One region of the Pseudoalteromonas sp. CuT4-3 genome, then DNA from elsewhere that is predicted to be linked to it. Evidence: predicted binding sites of a transcription regulator. Region 1 holds the regulator's gene; each other region holds the start of a gene.
What was found. Region 1 encodes sigma-54, which starts transcription at its own class of promoters, with help from an activator protein. Its sites were predicted from a motif close to GTTGGCACGNNNNTNGNNT; they were not measured.
Positions count from the first base shown of each region.

Region 1 (5,099 bases):
TTTAAAAATTGTCGGTAAAGGCCTTGAAGCCGATTTAAAAACCGAAGTAATAAAACTAATTAACCATACGCGAACAATATATTATGACCAATAAACTCACTAAAATACTTATTATCCCATCGCTAATGCTTGCATTTAGCGCCTCTGCTGCTGAGCCTGCTGCTCAACCGCCAGCAAATCAAATTTCTATTAGTGCAGACCGTCAAGAAGGCCAACTTAAAGAAAACGTAGGTATTTTTGAAAAGAACGTCGAAATTGTGCATGGTAATCGCAAAATTACAGCCGACCGACTTGAAGTACATAAACGTGAAGACTTAGGGGATAACAAACAACTCCTTATTGCCACTGGCAGCCCAGCCTACTTCGAAGAAAAACAAGACGATGGTACCGTAATGAGCGCCAGTGCAAACGAAGTACGTTACGACGTAGCAAAGCGCTTTTTAACGCTTGTTGGCGATGCTGAAGTCGCACAAGCCGGTCAAAAAATTAATGCTAAAAGTATTACCTACGATATGCAGCAGCAGCTTATTAGCGCAGAAAAAGACGAAAACTCTACGGATCGTGTCCACACAATTTTAGTGCCTGTTGAAGCAAAAATTAAAGAAAAAACAGGTAACGAAGGTCAACCATGAGCACCTTAAAAGCAGAACTATTAGCAAAAAGCTATAAAGGCCGCCAAGTTGTAAAAAATGTAGGCCTTGAGGTAGAAGCCGGCAGCATTGTTGGCTTATTGGGCCCTAATGGCGCAGGTAAAACCACCACCTTTTACATGATTGTAGGGTTAGTACCTAGCGACAAAGGTAAAATTTCTATTGATGATAACGACATTACGTTATTACCTATGCACAGCCGCGCCCGCTTAGGCATTGGCTATTTGCCGCAAGAGTCATCAATATTTAGAAAGCTGACAGTTTATCAAAACTTAATGGCTATTTTAGAAACGCGTAAAGAGCTCAATAAAGCCGCGCGAGAAGAAACGCTTAACAACTTACTTGATGAATTTAGTATTCAGCATATTCGCGATAGCCAAGGTATGGCGCTTTCTGGTGGTGAACGCCGCCGTGTAGAAATTGCCAGAGCACTGGCAGCAAACCCTAAATTTATTTTATTGGATGAGCCTTTTGCTGGTGTTGATCCGATTTCAGTGTTAGATATAAAGAAAATAATAGAACATCTTAAAAACCGTGGCATTGGCGTATTAATTACCGATCACAATGTAAGAGAAACCCTTGATGTTTGTGAAAAAGCCTACATTGTTTCTCATGGGGAGCTAATTGCATCTGGCACCCCAGAACACGTATTAAATGACAAAACTGTACGCGATGTTTATTTAGGCGAGCAATTTAGGCTGTAACATTTAAGCCATACCTACAAGCATCTGCTAATATTAATTATAACAACATAAAAGGATTGTTAGAGATACATGAGGCAATCATTACAGCTGCGCATGGGCCAGCAACTTACAATGACTCCACAATTGCAACAAGCGATTCGCTTGCTGCAGCTCAGTACATTGGATCTCCAGCAAGAAATACAAGAAGCACTTGATAGCAACCCGCTATTAGAAGTAGAAGAGCAAGATTACACGGAAGAGTCGGCTGGAAAAAATGAACAAAAAGCAGATACGGATGATGTAACCGTAAGCGCATCGGCTGACGATACAACCAGCGAGTACGAGCAAGACAGTGGCGAAGCTTTAAATAAAGACACCGTTAGCGATGATATGGCAATGGATGTAACTTGGGATGAGTACATGAGCGCAGCCCCTGCGGCATCCTCAGGCCCAATGCCGGAAGATGAGTCTATTTATCAAGGTGCCTCTACTGAAACGCTACATGAGTATTTAATGTGGCAGCTTCAGCTTACTCCTTTTAGCCCAACTGATGAAGCCATTGCTATTGCCATTGTAGAAGCTGTAGATGACTCGGGTATTTTAACGCTAAGTTGTGAAGAGATTTTAGAGAGCTTTAACCAAGAAAACGATGACGAAGTTGAAGTTGAACTTGATGAAATAGAAGCCGTTTTAAAGCGTATTCAGTTATTTGACCCTGTAGGTATAGCCGCGCGCAGTTTACAAGAGTGCTTGTGCATTCAGCTAAACCAGTTTGATAAAGACACCCCTTTTATAGAACAAACTAAAATGATCTTAACCGATCACATTGATCTATTAGCGGCACGCGACTATCGTACATTAATGAAAAAGACTAAGCTTAAAGAAGACGAGCTTAAAGAGGTCATGACCCTAATACATACCCTCAACCCAAAACCTGCAGATACAATAGTAAGGGAAGAGTCGGAGTATGTAATACCAGATGTGTCGGTTAAAAAAATAAAAGGCCGCTGGGTGGTAGAGCTAAACCCAGATAGCATGCCAAAAATACGCGTAAATAGTCAGTACGCGGCTATGTCACGTACCGTTAAATCAAGTGGTGATAGCCAATTTATTCGTTCTCACTTACAAGAAGCTAAATGGTTTATAAAAAGCCTTGAAAGCAGAAACGACACGCTGCTCAAAGTAACAAACTGTATTGTAAAACAGCAACAGGCATTTTTTGAACATGGCCCAGAAGCCATGAAGCCAATGGTTTTAAACGATGTTGCTGAAATGGTAGAAATGCATGAATCGACAATTTCGCGTGTTACTACGCAAAAATATATGCATACGCCACGTGGTATTTTTGAGCTTAAGTATTTTTTCTCAAGCCACGTAAGCACTGAAAACGGCGGCGAGTGTTCATCAACCGCAATACGTGCCCTAATTAAAAAGCTAATTGCCGCGGAAAACTCAGCTAAACCATTGAGTGATAGTAAAATTGCGGATATATTGGCAGAGCAAGGAATTAAAGTAGCTAGACGCACAATAGCAAAATACCGTGAATCGCTAGCTATTCCACCGTCAAATCAGAGAAAGAGTTTGATATAAGACGTAAAAAACAAAGAGGAAATGCTTATGCAACTAAACCTAACTGGTCGTCACGTAGAAGTAACTGATTCACTTAGAGACTATGTAAATAATAAATTTGCAAAGCTAGAAAGGCACTCAGATCATATTAGCAATGTGCATGTCATTCTCGATGTAGAAAAACTCAACCAAAAAGCAGAAGCGACTATTCATGTAAGTGGCGCAGATTTATTTGCCTCAACAGAGCACCAAGATATGTATGCCGCTATAGACTCGTTGATTGACAAGCTCGATCGTCAAGTCATAAAACATAAAGAGAAGCTTGCTAGACACTAATATTATGAAATTAAGTACATTAGTATGCCAGGACTGCAGCAAAGCTGCGGTCCTTTTTAGTAGTAAAAAAAGAATTTTAGAGTTTATCAGTGAGCTTGCTCATGAAAAGCTCCCCTACTTACCACAACAAGATATTCTTAATGCGCTGGCAAGTAGAGAAAAGCTAGGCAGTACTGGTATTGGCCGGGGTATCGCCATCCCTCATGGCAGAATGGGTGGCGTAGAAGAGCCGCTGGCTTTAGTACTTGTTAGCGACACGCCTGTTAACTTTGACGCTATTGATAACTGCCCTGTTGATATTTTTGTTGCACTCATCGTACCAGATGGCGATAACCAACAGCACCTAAAGACTCTGGCAACCATAGCTGATAAACTGAGCAACAAAGAATTTTGTAAACAGCTGCGTAGTGCTAAAACCGATGCAGAGCTGTATCAAGTAATTGTTGATCAATCGTAGTAAATACTAAGGGCTATAAATGGAGTTAATTATCATAAGCGGCCGTTCTGGTTCAGGTAAGTCGGTTGCTTTACGCGTGGTTGAAGATTTAGGCTATTATTGCGTAGATAATATTCCGGTCAACTTACTGCCCTCTTTAGTGCGAAGTGTTTCAGATAACTATGACAAAATAGCCGTTAGTATAGATGTTCGTAATATCCCCAAAGAACAAGACGAATTTAACGATATTCTCGAGTACCTTCCTGACTTTGCTAAACCCACACTGTTTTATTTAGATAGTGATGATCAAACACTGATCAAACGTTTTTCAGAAACACGCAGGTTACACCCTTTATCCATCGATTCGCTGCCGCTTGATTTAGCAATAAAAAAAGAAAAAGAACTGCTTGATGTACTCGTAACGCGCGCTGACTTTATGCTTGATACCACCGATTTAAGTGTGCACCAATTAGCAGAGTCAATTCGCGAAAAAATACTGGGTAAAAAAGATAAGCAACTTATTGTAACGTTTGAATCGTTTGGCTTTAAACACGGCATACCTAAAGAAGCTGATTATGTTTTTGATGCTCGCTTTTTGCCAAACCCCCACTGGGAGCCTGAACTCAAACCGCTTACGGGCCTTGATCAACCAGTAAAAGATTTTTTGGCAAATCACAGCATAGTGCAAAAATTCACTTGGCAAATTCAAACCTTTGTACAAACTTGGTTGCCACACTTAGAGCGCAATAACCGTAGTTACCTCACTATTGCAATTGGCTGTACTGGTGGTCAACACCGCTCGGTTTATTTAGCGCAAGCCATTGGTGAGAGCTTTGCTATGACGCATCCGAATGTAAAAATTCGTCATCGTGAGCAAGAAAAGTAACCTTAAAATAATAACCTGTTCAGTTTAGGTATAGTAATTTATGCGCTGTGAAGACACATTTTTAATAAAAAATAAATTAGGCTTACACGCCAGAGCGGCAACGGTCCTTGCGCAATTAGCTGTGCAGTTTGATGCTAAAATCACCTTACACCAAGATGATAAAGAAGCCGCAGGCGACAGCGTATTAGCTTTAATGCTACTTGAAAGCAGTAAAGGTAAAGAAGTTAAAGTAGTCTGTGAAGGCCCTGATTCAGAGCAAGCTTTGCATGCGGTTGGGCAATTAATTGCACAACGATTTAACGAACAAGAATAATTTAAAGCACCATAGCCTTATAAGTTAAAGACTTATCAGGCCAGACTATAAAGATTTAGTAAATTAGGGTATTCCGACTCGCCTAATTTAGTGCTTTAATTTAGGGTAATAAAGCCATGCCCTGCTAAATTTGGTTGCTTAATTTTAAACACTAATTTAGTCCCAGCATTGGGTTTAGCACAAAAAATAAAGAAAATGACAGTGGGCAACTCCGCTTACTAAACAC
Region 1 covers NZ_CP142030.1:3,031,957-3,037,055, forward strand. The annotation lists gene lptC (LPS export ABC transporter periplasmic protein LptC) at 1-94, shown strand, start outside; gene lptA (lipopolysaccharide transport periplasmic protein LptA) at 84-632, shown strand; gene lptB (LPS export ABC transporter ATP-binding protein) at 629-1,354, shown strand; gene VOI46_RS14030 (RNA polymerase factor sigma-54) at 1,424-2,923, shown strand; gene hpf (ribosome hibernation promoting factor) at 2,951-3,238, shown strand; gene VOI46_RS14040 (PTS sugar transporter subunit IIA) at 3,243-3,695, shown strand; gene rapZ (RNase adapter RapZ) at 3,715-4,560, shown strand; gene VOI46_RS14050 (HPr family phosphocarrier protein) at 4,601-4,873, shown strand.

Region 2 (5,099 bases), 1.3 Mb from region 1:
ACGAAGCTCTGCGCCAATTATTAGGTGAACACGTAAGCCAAAAAGGCTCGCTGGTTGAGCCTGAACGTTTACGTTTTGACTTCTCACACTTTGAAGCGGTTACTAAAGACGAGCTACGTGAAATTGAGCGTGTAGTTAACGATGAAATTCGTCGTAACTTTGCCCTAAACACTGAGCTTATGGCGATTGATGACGCTAAAGCAAAAGGGGCAATGGCGCTGTTTGGCGAAAAGTACGACGATGAAGTACGCGTAGTAACCATTGGCGATTACTCAATTGAACTGTGTGGCGGTACGCACGTAGAGCGCGCGGGTGATATTGGCTTATTTAAAATTGTATCTGAAAGCGGTATTGCTGCAGGCGTACGCCGTATTGAAGCAGTAACAGGCGCAGATGCAGTGGCGTATGTAAGCGAGCAAGAAAAACAGCTAAACGATGTAGCGGCGCTGGTAAAAGGTGATAGCGCATCGGTACTTGAAAAAGTAACTGCGCTTCTTGAAAAGTCTAAAGGCCTTGAAAAGCAAATTGCACAGCTTAACGATAAACTAGCCAGTGCAGCGGGCGCGTCTTTACTTGATTCGATTGTTGAAATTAATGGCGTTAAGCTATTAGTGGCAAACGTTGAAGGAACTGAATCTAAAGCGCTTCGAGGTATGGTTGACGATCTTAAAAACAAGATTGGCTCAGGTGTTATTGCACTGGGTGTTGCCAGCGGCGAAAAAGTAAGCCTAATTGCCGGTGTAACGAAAGATTTAACCGGTAAAGTTAAAGCCGGTGAGCTTGTAAACCACATGGCAGGCCAAGTAGGCGGCAAAGGGGGCGGTCGTCCTGATATGGCACAAGCGGGTGGTTCACAGCCTGAAAACCTAAACGCCGCGCTTGAAAGCGTGACTGCCTGGGTAAGTGAGAAAGTTTAAGCTTACGTGGCACTTATTGTCCAAAAGTTTGGCGGCACTTCGGTTGGCTCTATTGAGCGAATAGAAGCGGTCGCCGACCTTGTTGTTAAAACTAAGCAGCAAGGTCATCAAGTGGTTGTGGTTCTTTCGGCCATGTCGGGAGAAACCAACCGCTTAATTAACCTCGCCAAGCAAATAGATACTCGCCCGAGTAGCCGAGAATTAGACGTACTTATTAGCACTGGAGAACAGGTTTCTGTTTCGCTCCTTGCTATGGCTATTATAAAACGTGGCCATTCGGCTGTAAGCCTACTAGCCGATCAGGTTAATATTCAAACCGATAACATGTTTGGTAAAGCCCGTATTGAAGAGGTTGCTGCGACGCGTTTAAAGCATGAGCTTGAGCATAATCGGGTTGCGATTATTGCCGGTTTTCAGGGGCGCGATGTAGAGGGCAATATTACAACCCTTGGACGCGGCGGCACCGATACCTCTGCGGTAGAAATAGCCGCGGCAATAAAAGCCGATGAATGTCAGATCTATACCGACGTTGATGGCGTATACACTACTGATCCTCGTGTAGAACCAAACGCGCAGCGAATGCGCCATATAACGTTTGCGGAAATGCTAGAGCTGGCAAGCTTAGGCGCAAAAGTATTGCATATTCGTGCTGTTGAGTCTGCTGGTAATCATAAAATGCCGCTAAGGGTGCTTTCGAGTTTTGAGCCCGATGAAGGAACGCTAATAAGTTTTGAGGAGAGCGATATGCCAACTAAGGTTGTGTCGGGGATTGCGTTTAATCGTGACGAATGCTTGATAAAGGTACATGGCGTACCATACTGTGTTCATTCTCTTACAAAAATTTTGAAACTTTTTGCAGAAAATGGCATCGAAATAGATATGATTAGTCAAGTTAATCATAACTTTGAAAAAATAGACTATGCTTTTACTGTGCATTCAAATGACTATTTGCAAGCACACGATTTACTAACTCAACAACAGGTAAATCTGCAGGCTGATAGCATTTCTAGTGATACAACAGTTGCAAAAGTGTCGGCTGTTGGCATAGGAATGAAGTCTCACAGTAGTGTAGCGCATCAATTTTTTGATGCATTGGCGCAAGAAGGCATACACATAGTTTTAGTATCGACGTCTGAAATCAAGGTATCGGTTTTAATTGACGAGAAGTATTTAGAACTAGCAGTAAGAGCGTTACACTCAGAATTTTTAACAGAAAATGGATAGTTTGGGAGTTTTTACTTACTTTTCAATCAATTTTTCATTAAAATGGTCAAGCGGAATCTTATAATTTATTGGAACATGGGAGCAAGAGAATGCTAATACTAACTCGTAGAGTAGGTGAAACCCTAATGATTGGTGACGAAGTAACTGTTACTGTATTAGGTGTTAAAGGAAATCAAGTTCGAATTGGTGTTAACGCACCTAAAGACGTTTCAGTGCATCGTGAAGAGATTTACATGCGTATACAAGCTGAAAAGTCTAACCCTAATCCGGGCAATGCTTAATCAACACGTATACTTAGCTGAGTAATGCACTTAGCTATACCAAAAGCCACTCACTGAGTGGCTTTTTTGTTTATAAAATCGCGCATTTCATCGGTTAATACACTGCTAGAAATATATTGCATACCTTTATTATGGTGCACTAAGTAGCCGTGGTTGGTTTTAATAATATGGGTTATTTCTGCCCACTTAAATGTATGGCTTTTATAGTGGTTTTCGGTGCTAATAGCGTCATCGGTAAACGAAAGAGTAACCGTTGAGCCCGAAGCACGACTAAACATTTGGCGCGTAACCCACCAAGGCCTGCGGTAATAAAAGGCAACGCATTCTAATACACCTAGCATTATTAAAAATGTACCTAGGTAATGATCGTCCATAGCGTAAATACTAATTAAACCTAAGCACACCAGTAATGCCAGCAAAAAATACTTTGGCTTGGCTGCTTTACTATAAGAGTGGGACTCGTCAAAGCATTCGTAGTAGTAGGGTTTATCGAGTGTGTAAGTGGTGGTCAGTGCCATAATTGCTAATAAGTAATAGTTTTCGCTATTTTAACAAGCTAGCGTAAAAATCACACCCGTTAATGTAGGCTATGCATTATAAGAGTTAGAAGCCGCTTTTTATTAGCGCACAAAAAAACGGCTTATTAAAAGCCGTTTTTTACGTTACCAAACAGATTAACAGTTAGTTTCTTCTGCGTTAACGCCTTCTTTTACATTTTCACATGCATCTTCAACAGAGTTTTGCACGTCAGTTACTGCTTCATCAATACGCTCACCTGCTTCTTCTGCGTGGTTGTCTTCACAACCCATCATAAAGAAACCTGCAAATACGGCGATTAGTGCTGCTTTTAAAGTTGTTGAGTTCATAATGTAATTCCTTGTATATGTTGATTGTTTAGTGTTTTAAGTATGTTAGTAGCTACCTGGGCGATTTACCGCGCAGCGCACCTGAAACTAAAGAAATCACTAAAAGTACTAAAAAGATAAAGAATATAATTTTTGCTATACCAGCTGCGGCACCTGCGATACCACCAAAACCTAACACTGCAGCGATTAAAGCAATAACTAAAAATGTAATTGTCCAGCGTAACATTGTTTTCTCCTTGGTTATCAAATTCGTTCGAAAGTAATAATGCCAGTTGCGTGCCAGAGTTTAATTTTATTAATTTTCAATATGTTATGTTTTTTGAGCGAGAGTTGTAAATTTAGGATTGGTAAGTTTTACGTTTAACGATGTAACTTATTCACACTATTGTAAAGAGAGTGAAAAAATAAATATTTTTTGCGCGCTTCTTTACTAGTCCTGGTAAGACCAATTTACATTTTAGCCCAAGCTGATTTTTTACCTGCCGTTTAACTTACTATTTTTTATAGTTTTTAAGTTTTTTTGGGTTTAACCATATAACCTTTGCCTATAACGGTTATTTTTATCATCTATATCTAAGCTAATTTAACCCTGTATTAGCTATGTTAACTATTGTGACTGTATGTTAGTTTAATTTTAATTGGTTTTACCAATTGACAGGTGGTGGACAAAGTTAAAAGTTTTGTTATCATTCGGTGAATAATTATTTAAATAAAGCGGTTTTTTATATCGCTATATAGTGCAGGGGGAGAAAAATGGATATAGGAGCTGTACTCACAACCGCAGGTAGCTTGATGCTGACGGGCATGGTGGGCGTGTTTGTATTTCTTTCAATATTGATTGGTGCTGTGTCACTCATGTCTAAATTGGTTGCTCGTTTTGACGAGGCTGAAGTTGCAATACCGGTTAAATCACCATCTTTAAAATCTCAAGGTGTGCCAAACGAGCACATCGCTGCTATTAGTGCTGCCATTGCTCAGTACAAATCAAATAATAAATAAGAGGCACACATGGCTAAATTAAAATTAACAGAACTTGTTTTACGCGATGCTCATCAGTCTTTACTTGCAACCCGTATGCGCTTAGATGACATGCTACCTATTGCTAGCAAACTTGATGATGCCGGTTATTGGTCTATTGAGTCGTGGGGCGGCGCTACGTTTGACTCGTGTATTCGTTATTTAGGTGAAGATCCGTGGGAGCGTATTCGTGCCCTTAAAAAAGCAATGCCGAATACTAAACAGCAAATGCTATTACGTGGGCAAAATTTATTGGGTTACCGCCACTATGCCGATGACGTGGTAGAAAAGTTTGTAGAGCGTGCCCACAAAAATGGTGTAGATGTATTTCGTATTTTTGACGCCATGAACGATGTGCGTAACTTAGAAACGGCAATTAAAGCGGCTGTAAAAGTAGGAGCACACGCACAAGGCACTATTTCTTATACTGTAAGCCCTGTGCATACCCTTGATATGTGGTTAACCCTTGCAAAACAGCTAGAGGATTTAGGTTGTCACTCTATTTGTATTAAAGATATGGCAGGCTTATTAAAACCATACGATGCAGAGCAACTTATTAAAGGGCTAAAAGAAACCGTTTCTATCCCTATTGCTATGCAGTGCCATGCAACCACAGGTTTAAGTACAGCTACGTATCAAAAAGCCATTGATGCAGGCATTGATATGCTTGATACCGCAATTTCTTCAATGAGTATGACTTACGGTCATTCAGCTACAGAAACCATTGTAGCGATTGTTGAAGGTACGCCCCGCGATACCGAATTAGATTTAAACCAGCTAGAAGAAATAGCGGC
Region 2 covers NZ_CP142030.1:690,466-695,564, forward strand. The annotation lists gene alaS (alanine--tRNA ligase) at 1-917, shown strand, start outside; gene VOI46_RS03050 (aspartate kinase) at 924-2,141, shown strand; gene csrA (carbon storage regulator CsrA) at 2,231-2,422, shown strand; gene VOI46_RS03060 (YcxB family protein) at 2,473-2,940, opposite strand; gene VOI46_RS03065 (hypothetical protein) at 3,097-3,288, opposite strand; gene VOI46_RS03070 (DUF1328 family protein) at 3,341-3,514, opposite strand; gene VOI46_RS03075 (OadG family transporter subunit) at 4,042-4,287, shown strand; gene oadA (sodium-extruding oxaloacetate decarboxylase subunit alpha) at 4,297-5,099, shown strand, end outside.
Region 2: a site for sigma-54 is predicted at 3,554-3,572, ahead of VOI46_RS03070 (DUF1328 family protein). Genes of this name have one in related genera too.

Region 3 (5,099 bases), 650 kb from region 1:
CGCGCATCAGACATTGAAGATTTAGCCACACTACAAAGCGATATACTCAATAGCATTTGGCCGCTACTTAAACCAGGCGGCACAATGATATACGCAACCTGTTCGGTACTGCCGCAAGAGAACCAACAGCAAGTCGCTAAATTTTTAGCTAATAATAGTGACGTTGAGCATATACCACTGCACGACAACGACACAGTTACCAACCCTGGTTTACAATTACTACCAGGTGAAAGCGACGGATTTTATTACGCTAAGCTAGTTAAAAAAGCCTAATAGCCGTACACTCAATAGCCATTTATTAAACAGTAAATGGCTATTTTTTTAATTAAACAGTAATTCGGGTAAATAATGAAAATAATCATACTCGGTGCCGGACAAGTCGGTGGTACGCTTGCTGAAAACTTAGTTGGCGAACAAAACGAAATAACCGTTGTTGATATAGACGGCAACCGCTTACGAGAGCTACAAGATAAGTACGACTTACAAGGGGTCACGGGGCACAGTGCACACCCAGATGTGCTCAGACGTGCAGGTGCTGAAGACGCCGACATGATTATTGCGGTAACCAGCTCAGATGAAGTTAATATGGTGGCCTGCCAAGTCGCGTATAGTATTTTTAATACGCCAACTAAAATAGCCCGTATCCGATCAGAGCAATATTTAAAATACCGCGAAAAGCTATTTCATAACGATGACCTCCCGGTTGATCACTATATTGCCCCCGAAGCACTTGTTACCAAATATATTCGCCGTTTAATAGATTACCCAGGCGCGTTGCAAGTGCTGCAATTTGCCGATGGCATGCTCTCTCTTGTGGCTGTAAAAGCTTACTACGGTGGCTTATTAGTGGGATATGCGCTTTCTGCTTTAAAAGAACATATTCCGAATGTAGAAACCCGTGTAGCAGCAATTTATCGCCAAGGTAAAGCTATAAAGCCGCTGGGCACCACGGTAATAGAAGCGGACGATGAAGTATTTTTCATTGCTGCCACTAAGCATATTCGTGCGGTTATGAACGAGCTACAAAAGCTTGAGCGTTCTTATAAAAAAATTATGATAGCCGGTGGTGGTAACATTGGTGCAGGCCTTGCTCGCTCACTGGAAAAAAACCACAGCGTTAAGTTACTAGAGCGCAGTAAAGAGCGTGCTGAGCAACTCTCTGAAATGCTAGATAACACCGTCGTGTTTTGTGGAGACGCCTCAGACCAAGAACTACTATCTGAAGAGCACATAGAACAAGTTGATGTGTTTATTGCTGTAACCAACGACGATGAAGCAAATATAATGTCGGCCATGCTTGCAAAACGCATGGGCGCACAAAAAACCATGGTGCTTATTCAGCGTGGTGCGTATGTAGATTTAGTGCAAGGGGGTGAAATAGATATTGCTATATCACCACAACAAGCAACTATTTCGGCGCTACTTACACACGTACGCCGTGGCGATATTGTTAATGTGTACTCGTTACGTAAAGGCGCGGCAGAGGCCATTGAAGCCGTTGCCCACGGCGATGAAAACACATCAAAAGTAGTTGGCCGTGCGATTGCCGATATCAAGCTACCTGCAGGTACAACGATTGGCGCTATTGTACGTAATGACGACGTACTGATTGCCCACGACGACACGGTTATTATGTCTGGTGATCACGTTATTATGTTTTTAATCGATAAAAAGCATATCAACGTAGTAGAAAAGCTATTCCAAGTTAGCGCTATATTTTTATAGTTAAACACAAAAAAGCCGCTGACTAAGGCGGCTTTAGTGGAGTATGTTTTTTAATGCTAGGCAACCCTGCTTAGCAGCTTACTAATTACTGTACTTTTGAAAACTCTTGCTCAGAAATTTCACCATTACCATCAGTATCTAGCTGGTCAAAAATTTTCACTAGCTGTGAATTTACCTGCGCTTCTTGCTTTGAAATTGCACCATCACCATCGGCATCAAACGAGGCAAAGTCGACTGCAGCATACGCCGCTGATGAAGAAGCTAATACGATAACGGCAAGTGCTGTATTTAATGTTTTCATAGTTGTGTCCTAATTAAGTGGAAATCCTTTTCTAAGATCCATGGGTTTAAAAATTAACTAAAAAGTGCTTTTGCCAATTTGCATTATTAAGTTTTAATGCACATTGGATTAGAGCAAATGACTCTTCGCTAAGTGAACATGCGCTGTCCTGCGCTCAATTGGCAAAGATCATCACACCCTAGTATTTAGAGAACTCTTGCTTTGAAAGCTCACCATTTCCGTCGGTATCAAGCTCAACAAACTCAGCCATTAAATCCGCATCAACCGATGCCTCAGCTTGGCTAATGGCACCATTGCCATCTACATCTAGCGTGTCAAAATCAGTCCCTGCAAATGCAGCAGAAGAAGAGGCAATAGCCATAAATGCGAGTGCTTTATTTAAATGCTTCATAATTTAATCCTTCAATATAAACAAATTAGTTAAGTTCACTACGTGGTGTACGCAATCCTTGTAATCCTTTTTCGTAAGCTCCCTTGCCTACTTAGGTTGTCATTGGCAACTCAGGATTGTTACCACACTTTAAGCTTCTGAAAATTCTTCTTTTGATAGCTCACCATCTTGGTCAGTATCTAATTCTGAGAACATGCTCATCAGTTTTGCATCAATTGATGCCTCTGATTTGCTAATCGTGCCGCTGCCATCTACATCTAACGTATCAAAATCGGTTGCTGCAAATGCCGCTGATGATGAAGCAAGGGCGATAAGTGCTAAAGTTTTATTAATGCTTTTCATAATATAATTCCTTCAAGTATATGTGTGCGATTAAGTGTTTTACTTTAAATCACGTTATTGTTCAGTACAGCCAGACTATTACAACTTGAATGCCAAGTTTTAAAAGTTCATTAATTTCAATCAGTTAAAAGAGTGCTTGGCTATTTTTGATAAATTTGCGGGGGTTTTATGTTGCAAACTAGCAACAAAGGGTAAAGCTAAGTTTTTAAATACAATAAAAACAGCTAGTTACATAAGAGAAAAAAGCTACAATTTTCGGCGTAAATTGTAAGGATGGAGATTTATCGAAAAAAGAGACTAAATTTTAGCCGTGAGGGGGAGCTAACGTATTAAAATAACTCACTCGTAAAACTAATCTATACAGCTGATTTTTATAGAAAATAAAAATTATTTTGTGAAGTTTTAAAAAATATGACTGCCACTCAAATAAAAAATGGCCATTTGTTGCTATTAAGCGAAAGTGCTTATTCTAATGGCAACTCAAGCATTGCGGGATCGATAAAGTGCTCTTTCATAAATGCCTTCATTTCATCTTCACTGGCTAAAAGTTTAATACCACAATTAACTCCCGCGGCGTGTTCTTTTACACTGCATATTTCGCCAGTAAATGCTTTATTGTTGGTATCAACCGTCACCGTGCATTGCATATCTTTAATATTTTCATCGTTTTGATCGCCGCGGACATCAAACATCACCCCGGTAAGCGAGATGTCTTTAATCACCCCTTCAAGTACTCTATCGTCACTTAGAGTTAATTTTGCAGGTAATAAGGTAGGTATGCGTGTTTGCGCGCGCAGTGCAAATAACTGCACTTGCGTAGGGTAATTAATAAAAATGAGCCTAGCAGGGTGTGAGGCAACCGACATAAGCTGCTGCCTAAATGCTATTACTTGGCCGCCACTGCCTTCTATAACCGCTCTTACCACCACCATTACACCATCACGTAGGTAATCACTTGCAGCAGGTAAACGCTTTGAACTTGGGTAATTTAAAATAATAAATTTATTTTCTAGCAAGCCAATAAACTCTGTTTTTACGCGTTTACTACTGGTAGGCGTAACAATTTCCAAGTCGACCAATCGCCCTGTTGTTAACTGGTGTAATTTATCTAAATTAGAATGTGGCATGCCTGTTCCTAAGCATCATTTTTATATTATTACCCACGCCAAAAGGTCGGCGTAAATAGCACGAGTAAGGTGAAAATTTCTAAGCGACCAAATACCATGGCAATGGTTAATAGCCATTTGGCACCATCGCTCACCGCCCCATAATGCGAGGCAACATCACCTAAGCCTGGGCCTAAATTATTTAAACACGCCGCCGTAGCAGAGAACGCGGTAATGTTGTCCATGCCGGTTCCCATTAGTGCCAGCATTATAATAATAAACACCAATGCGTACGCTGAGAAAAACCCCCAAACCGCTTCAACTACTTTATCGGGCAGGGCTTTACGACCAAGCTTAATAGAGTATATAGCACGTGGGTGCACTAAGCGGTTAAGCTCACGTATGCCTTGTAGGTAAAGTAAAAACACGCGTACAACTTTCATACCGCCACCGGTTGAACCTGCACAGCCACCTATAAAGCTCGAAAAAATAAGCAATATAGGTAAAAACAGCGGCCAAGTAGAAAAGTTATCGGTGGCAAAACCGGCTGTGGTACTCATAGACACCGCCTGAAATAAGGCCTGATCGAGGGTTTCATCGCCATCGGCAAATATTTCGTTAGATGAGAGCACCGTAAAACAAATCACCACCAGCGCTAACTGTATCAGTAAAAAAACTTTAAATTCAGGGTCACGAATGTATACCTGAATATTACGACTCGCTACCGCCGCGTAATGCAGTGAAAAGTTAACCGCAGCAATAATTAAAAAGAAAACACATATAAAGTTAATAACAGGGCTATCAAAGTGCCCTATTGAGGCATCGTAAGTAGAAAAACCGCCAATCGCCACTGTAGAAAACGCATGGCATATAGCATCAAACCACTCCATACCTGCCGCCCAATACGCCAACATACAGGTTACCGTTAACGACACATAAATGTACCAAAGGTGCTTTGCGGTATCGGCAATGCGGGGGGTCATTTTTGAATCTTTTACTGGGCCTGGGATCTCAGCTCGGTATAACTGCATGCCACCGACCCCAAGCATGGGCAGAATAGCAACAGCAAGTACAATGATACCCATACCGCCAAACCACTGTAATTGCTGGCGATAAAACAAAACAGACTTAGGCAGGTATTCAATTCCGGTAAGTACAGTGGCCCCAGTGGTTGTAAGGCCAGAAAAGGCCTCAAACACCGCATCGGCCATAGACAAATTAGGTTCTTGTAAGA
Region 3 covers NZ_CP142030.1:19,564-24,662, reverse strand. The annotation lists gene rsmB (16S rRNA (cytosine(967)-C(5))-methyltransferase RsmB) at 1-273, shown strand, start outside; gene trkA (Trk system potassium transporter TrkA) at 349-1,725, shown strand; gene VOI46_RS00095 (EF-hand domain-containing protein) at 1,811-2,026, opposite strand; gene VOI46_RS00090 (calmodulin-like protein) at 2,205-2,417, opposite strand; gene VOI46_RS00085 (EF-hand domain-containing protein) at 2,547-2,759, opposite strand; gene VOI46_RS00080 (flagellar brake protein) at 3,224-3,886, opposite strand; gene VOI46_RS00075 (TrkH family potassium uptake protein) at 3,916-5,099, opposite strand, start outside.
Region 3: a site for sigma-54 is predicted at 2,838-2,856, ahead of VOI46_RS00085 (EF-hand domain-containing protein). Genes of this name have one in related genera too.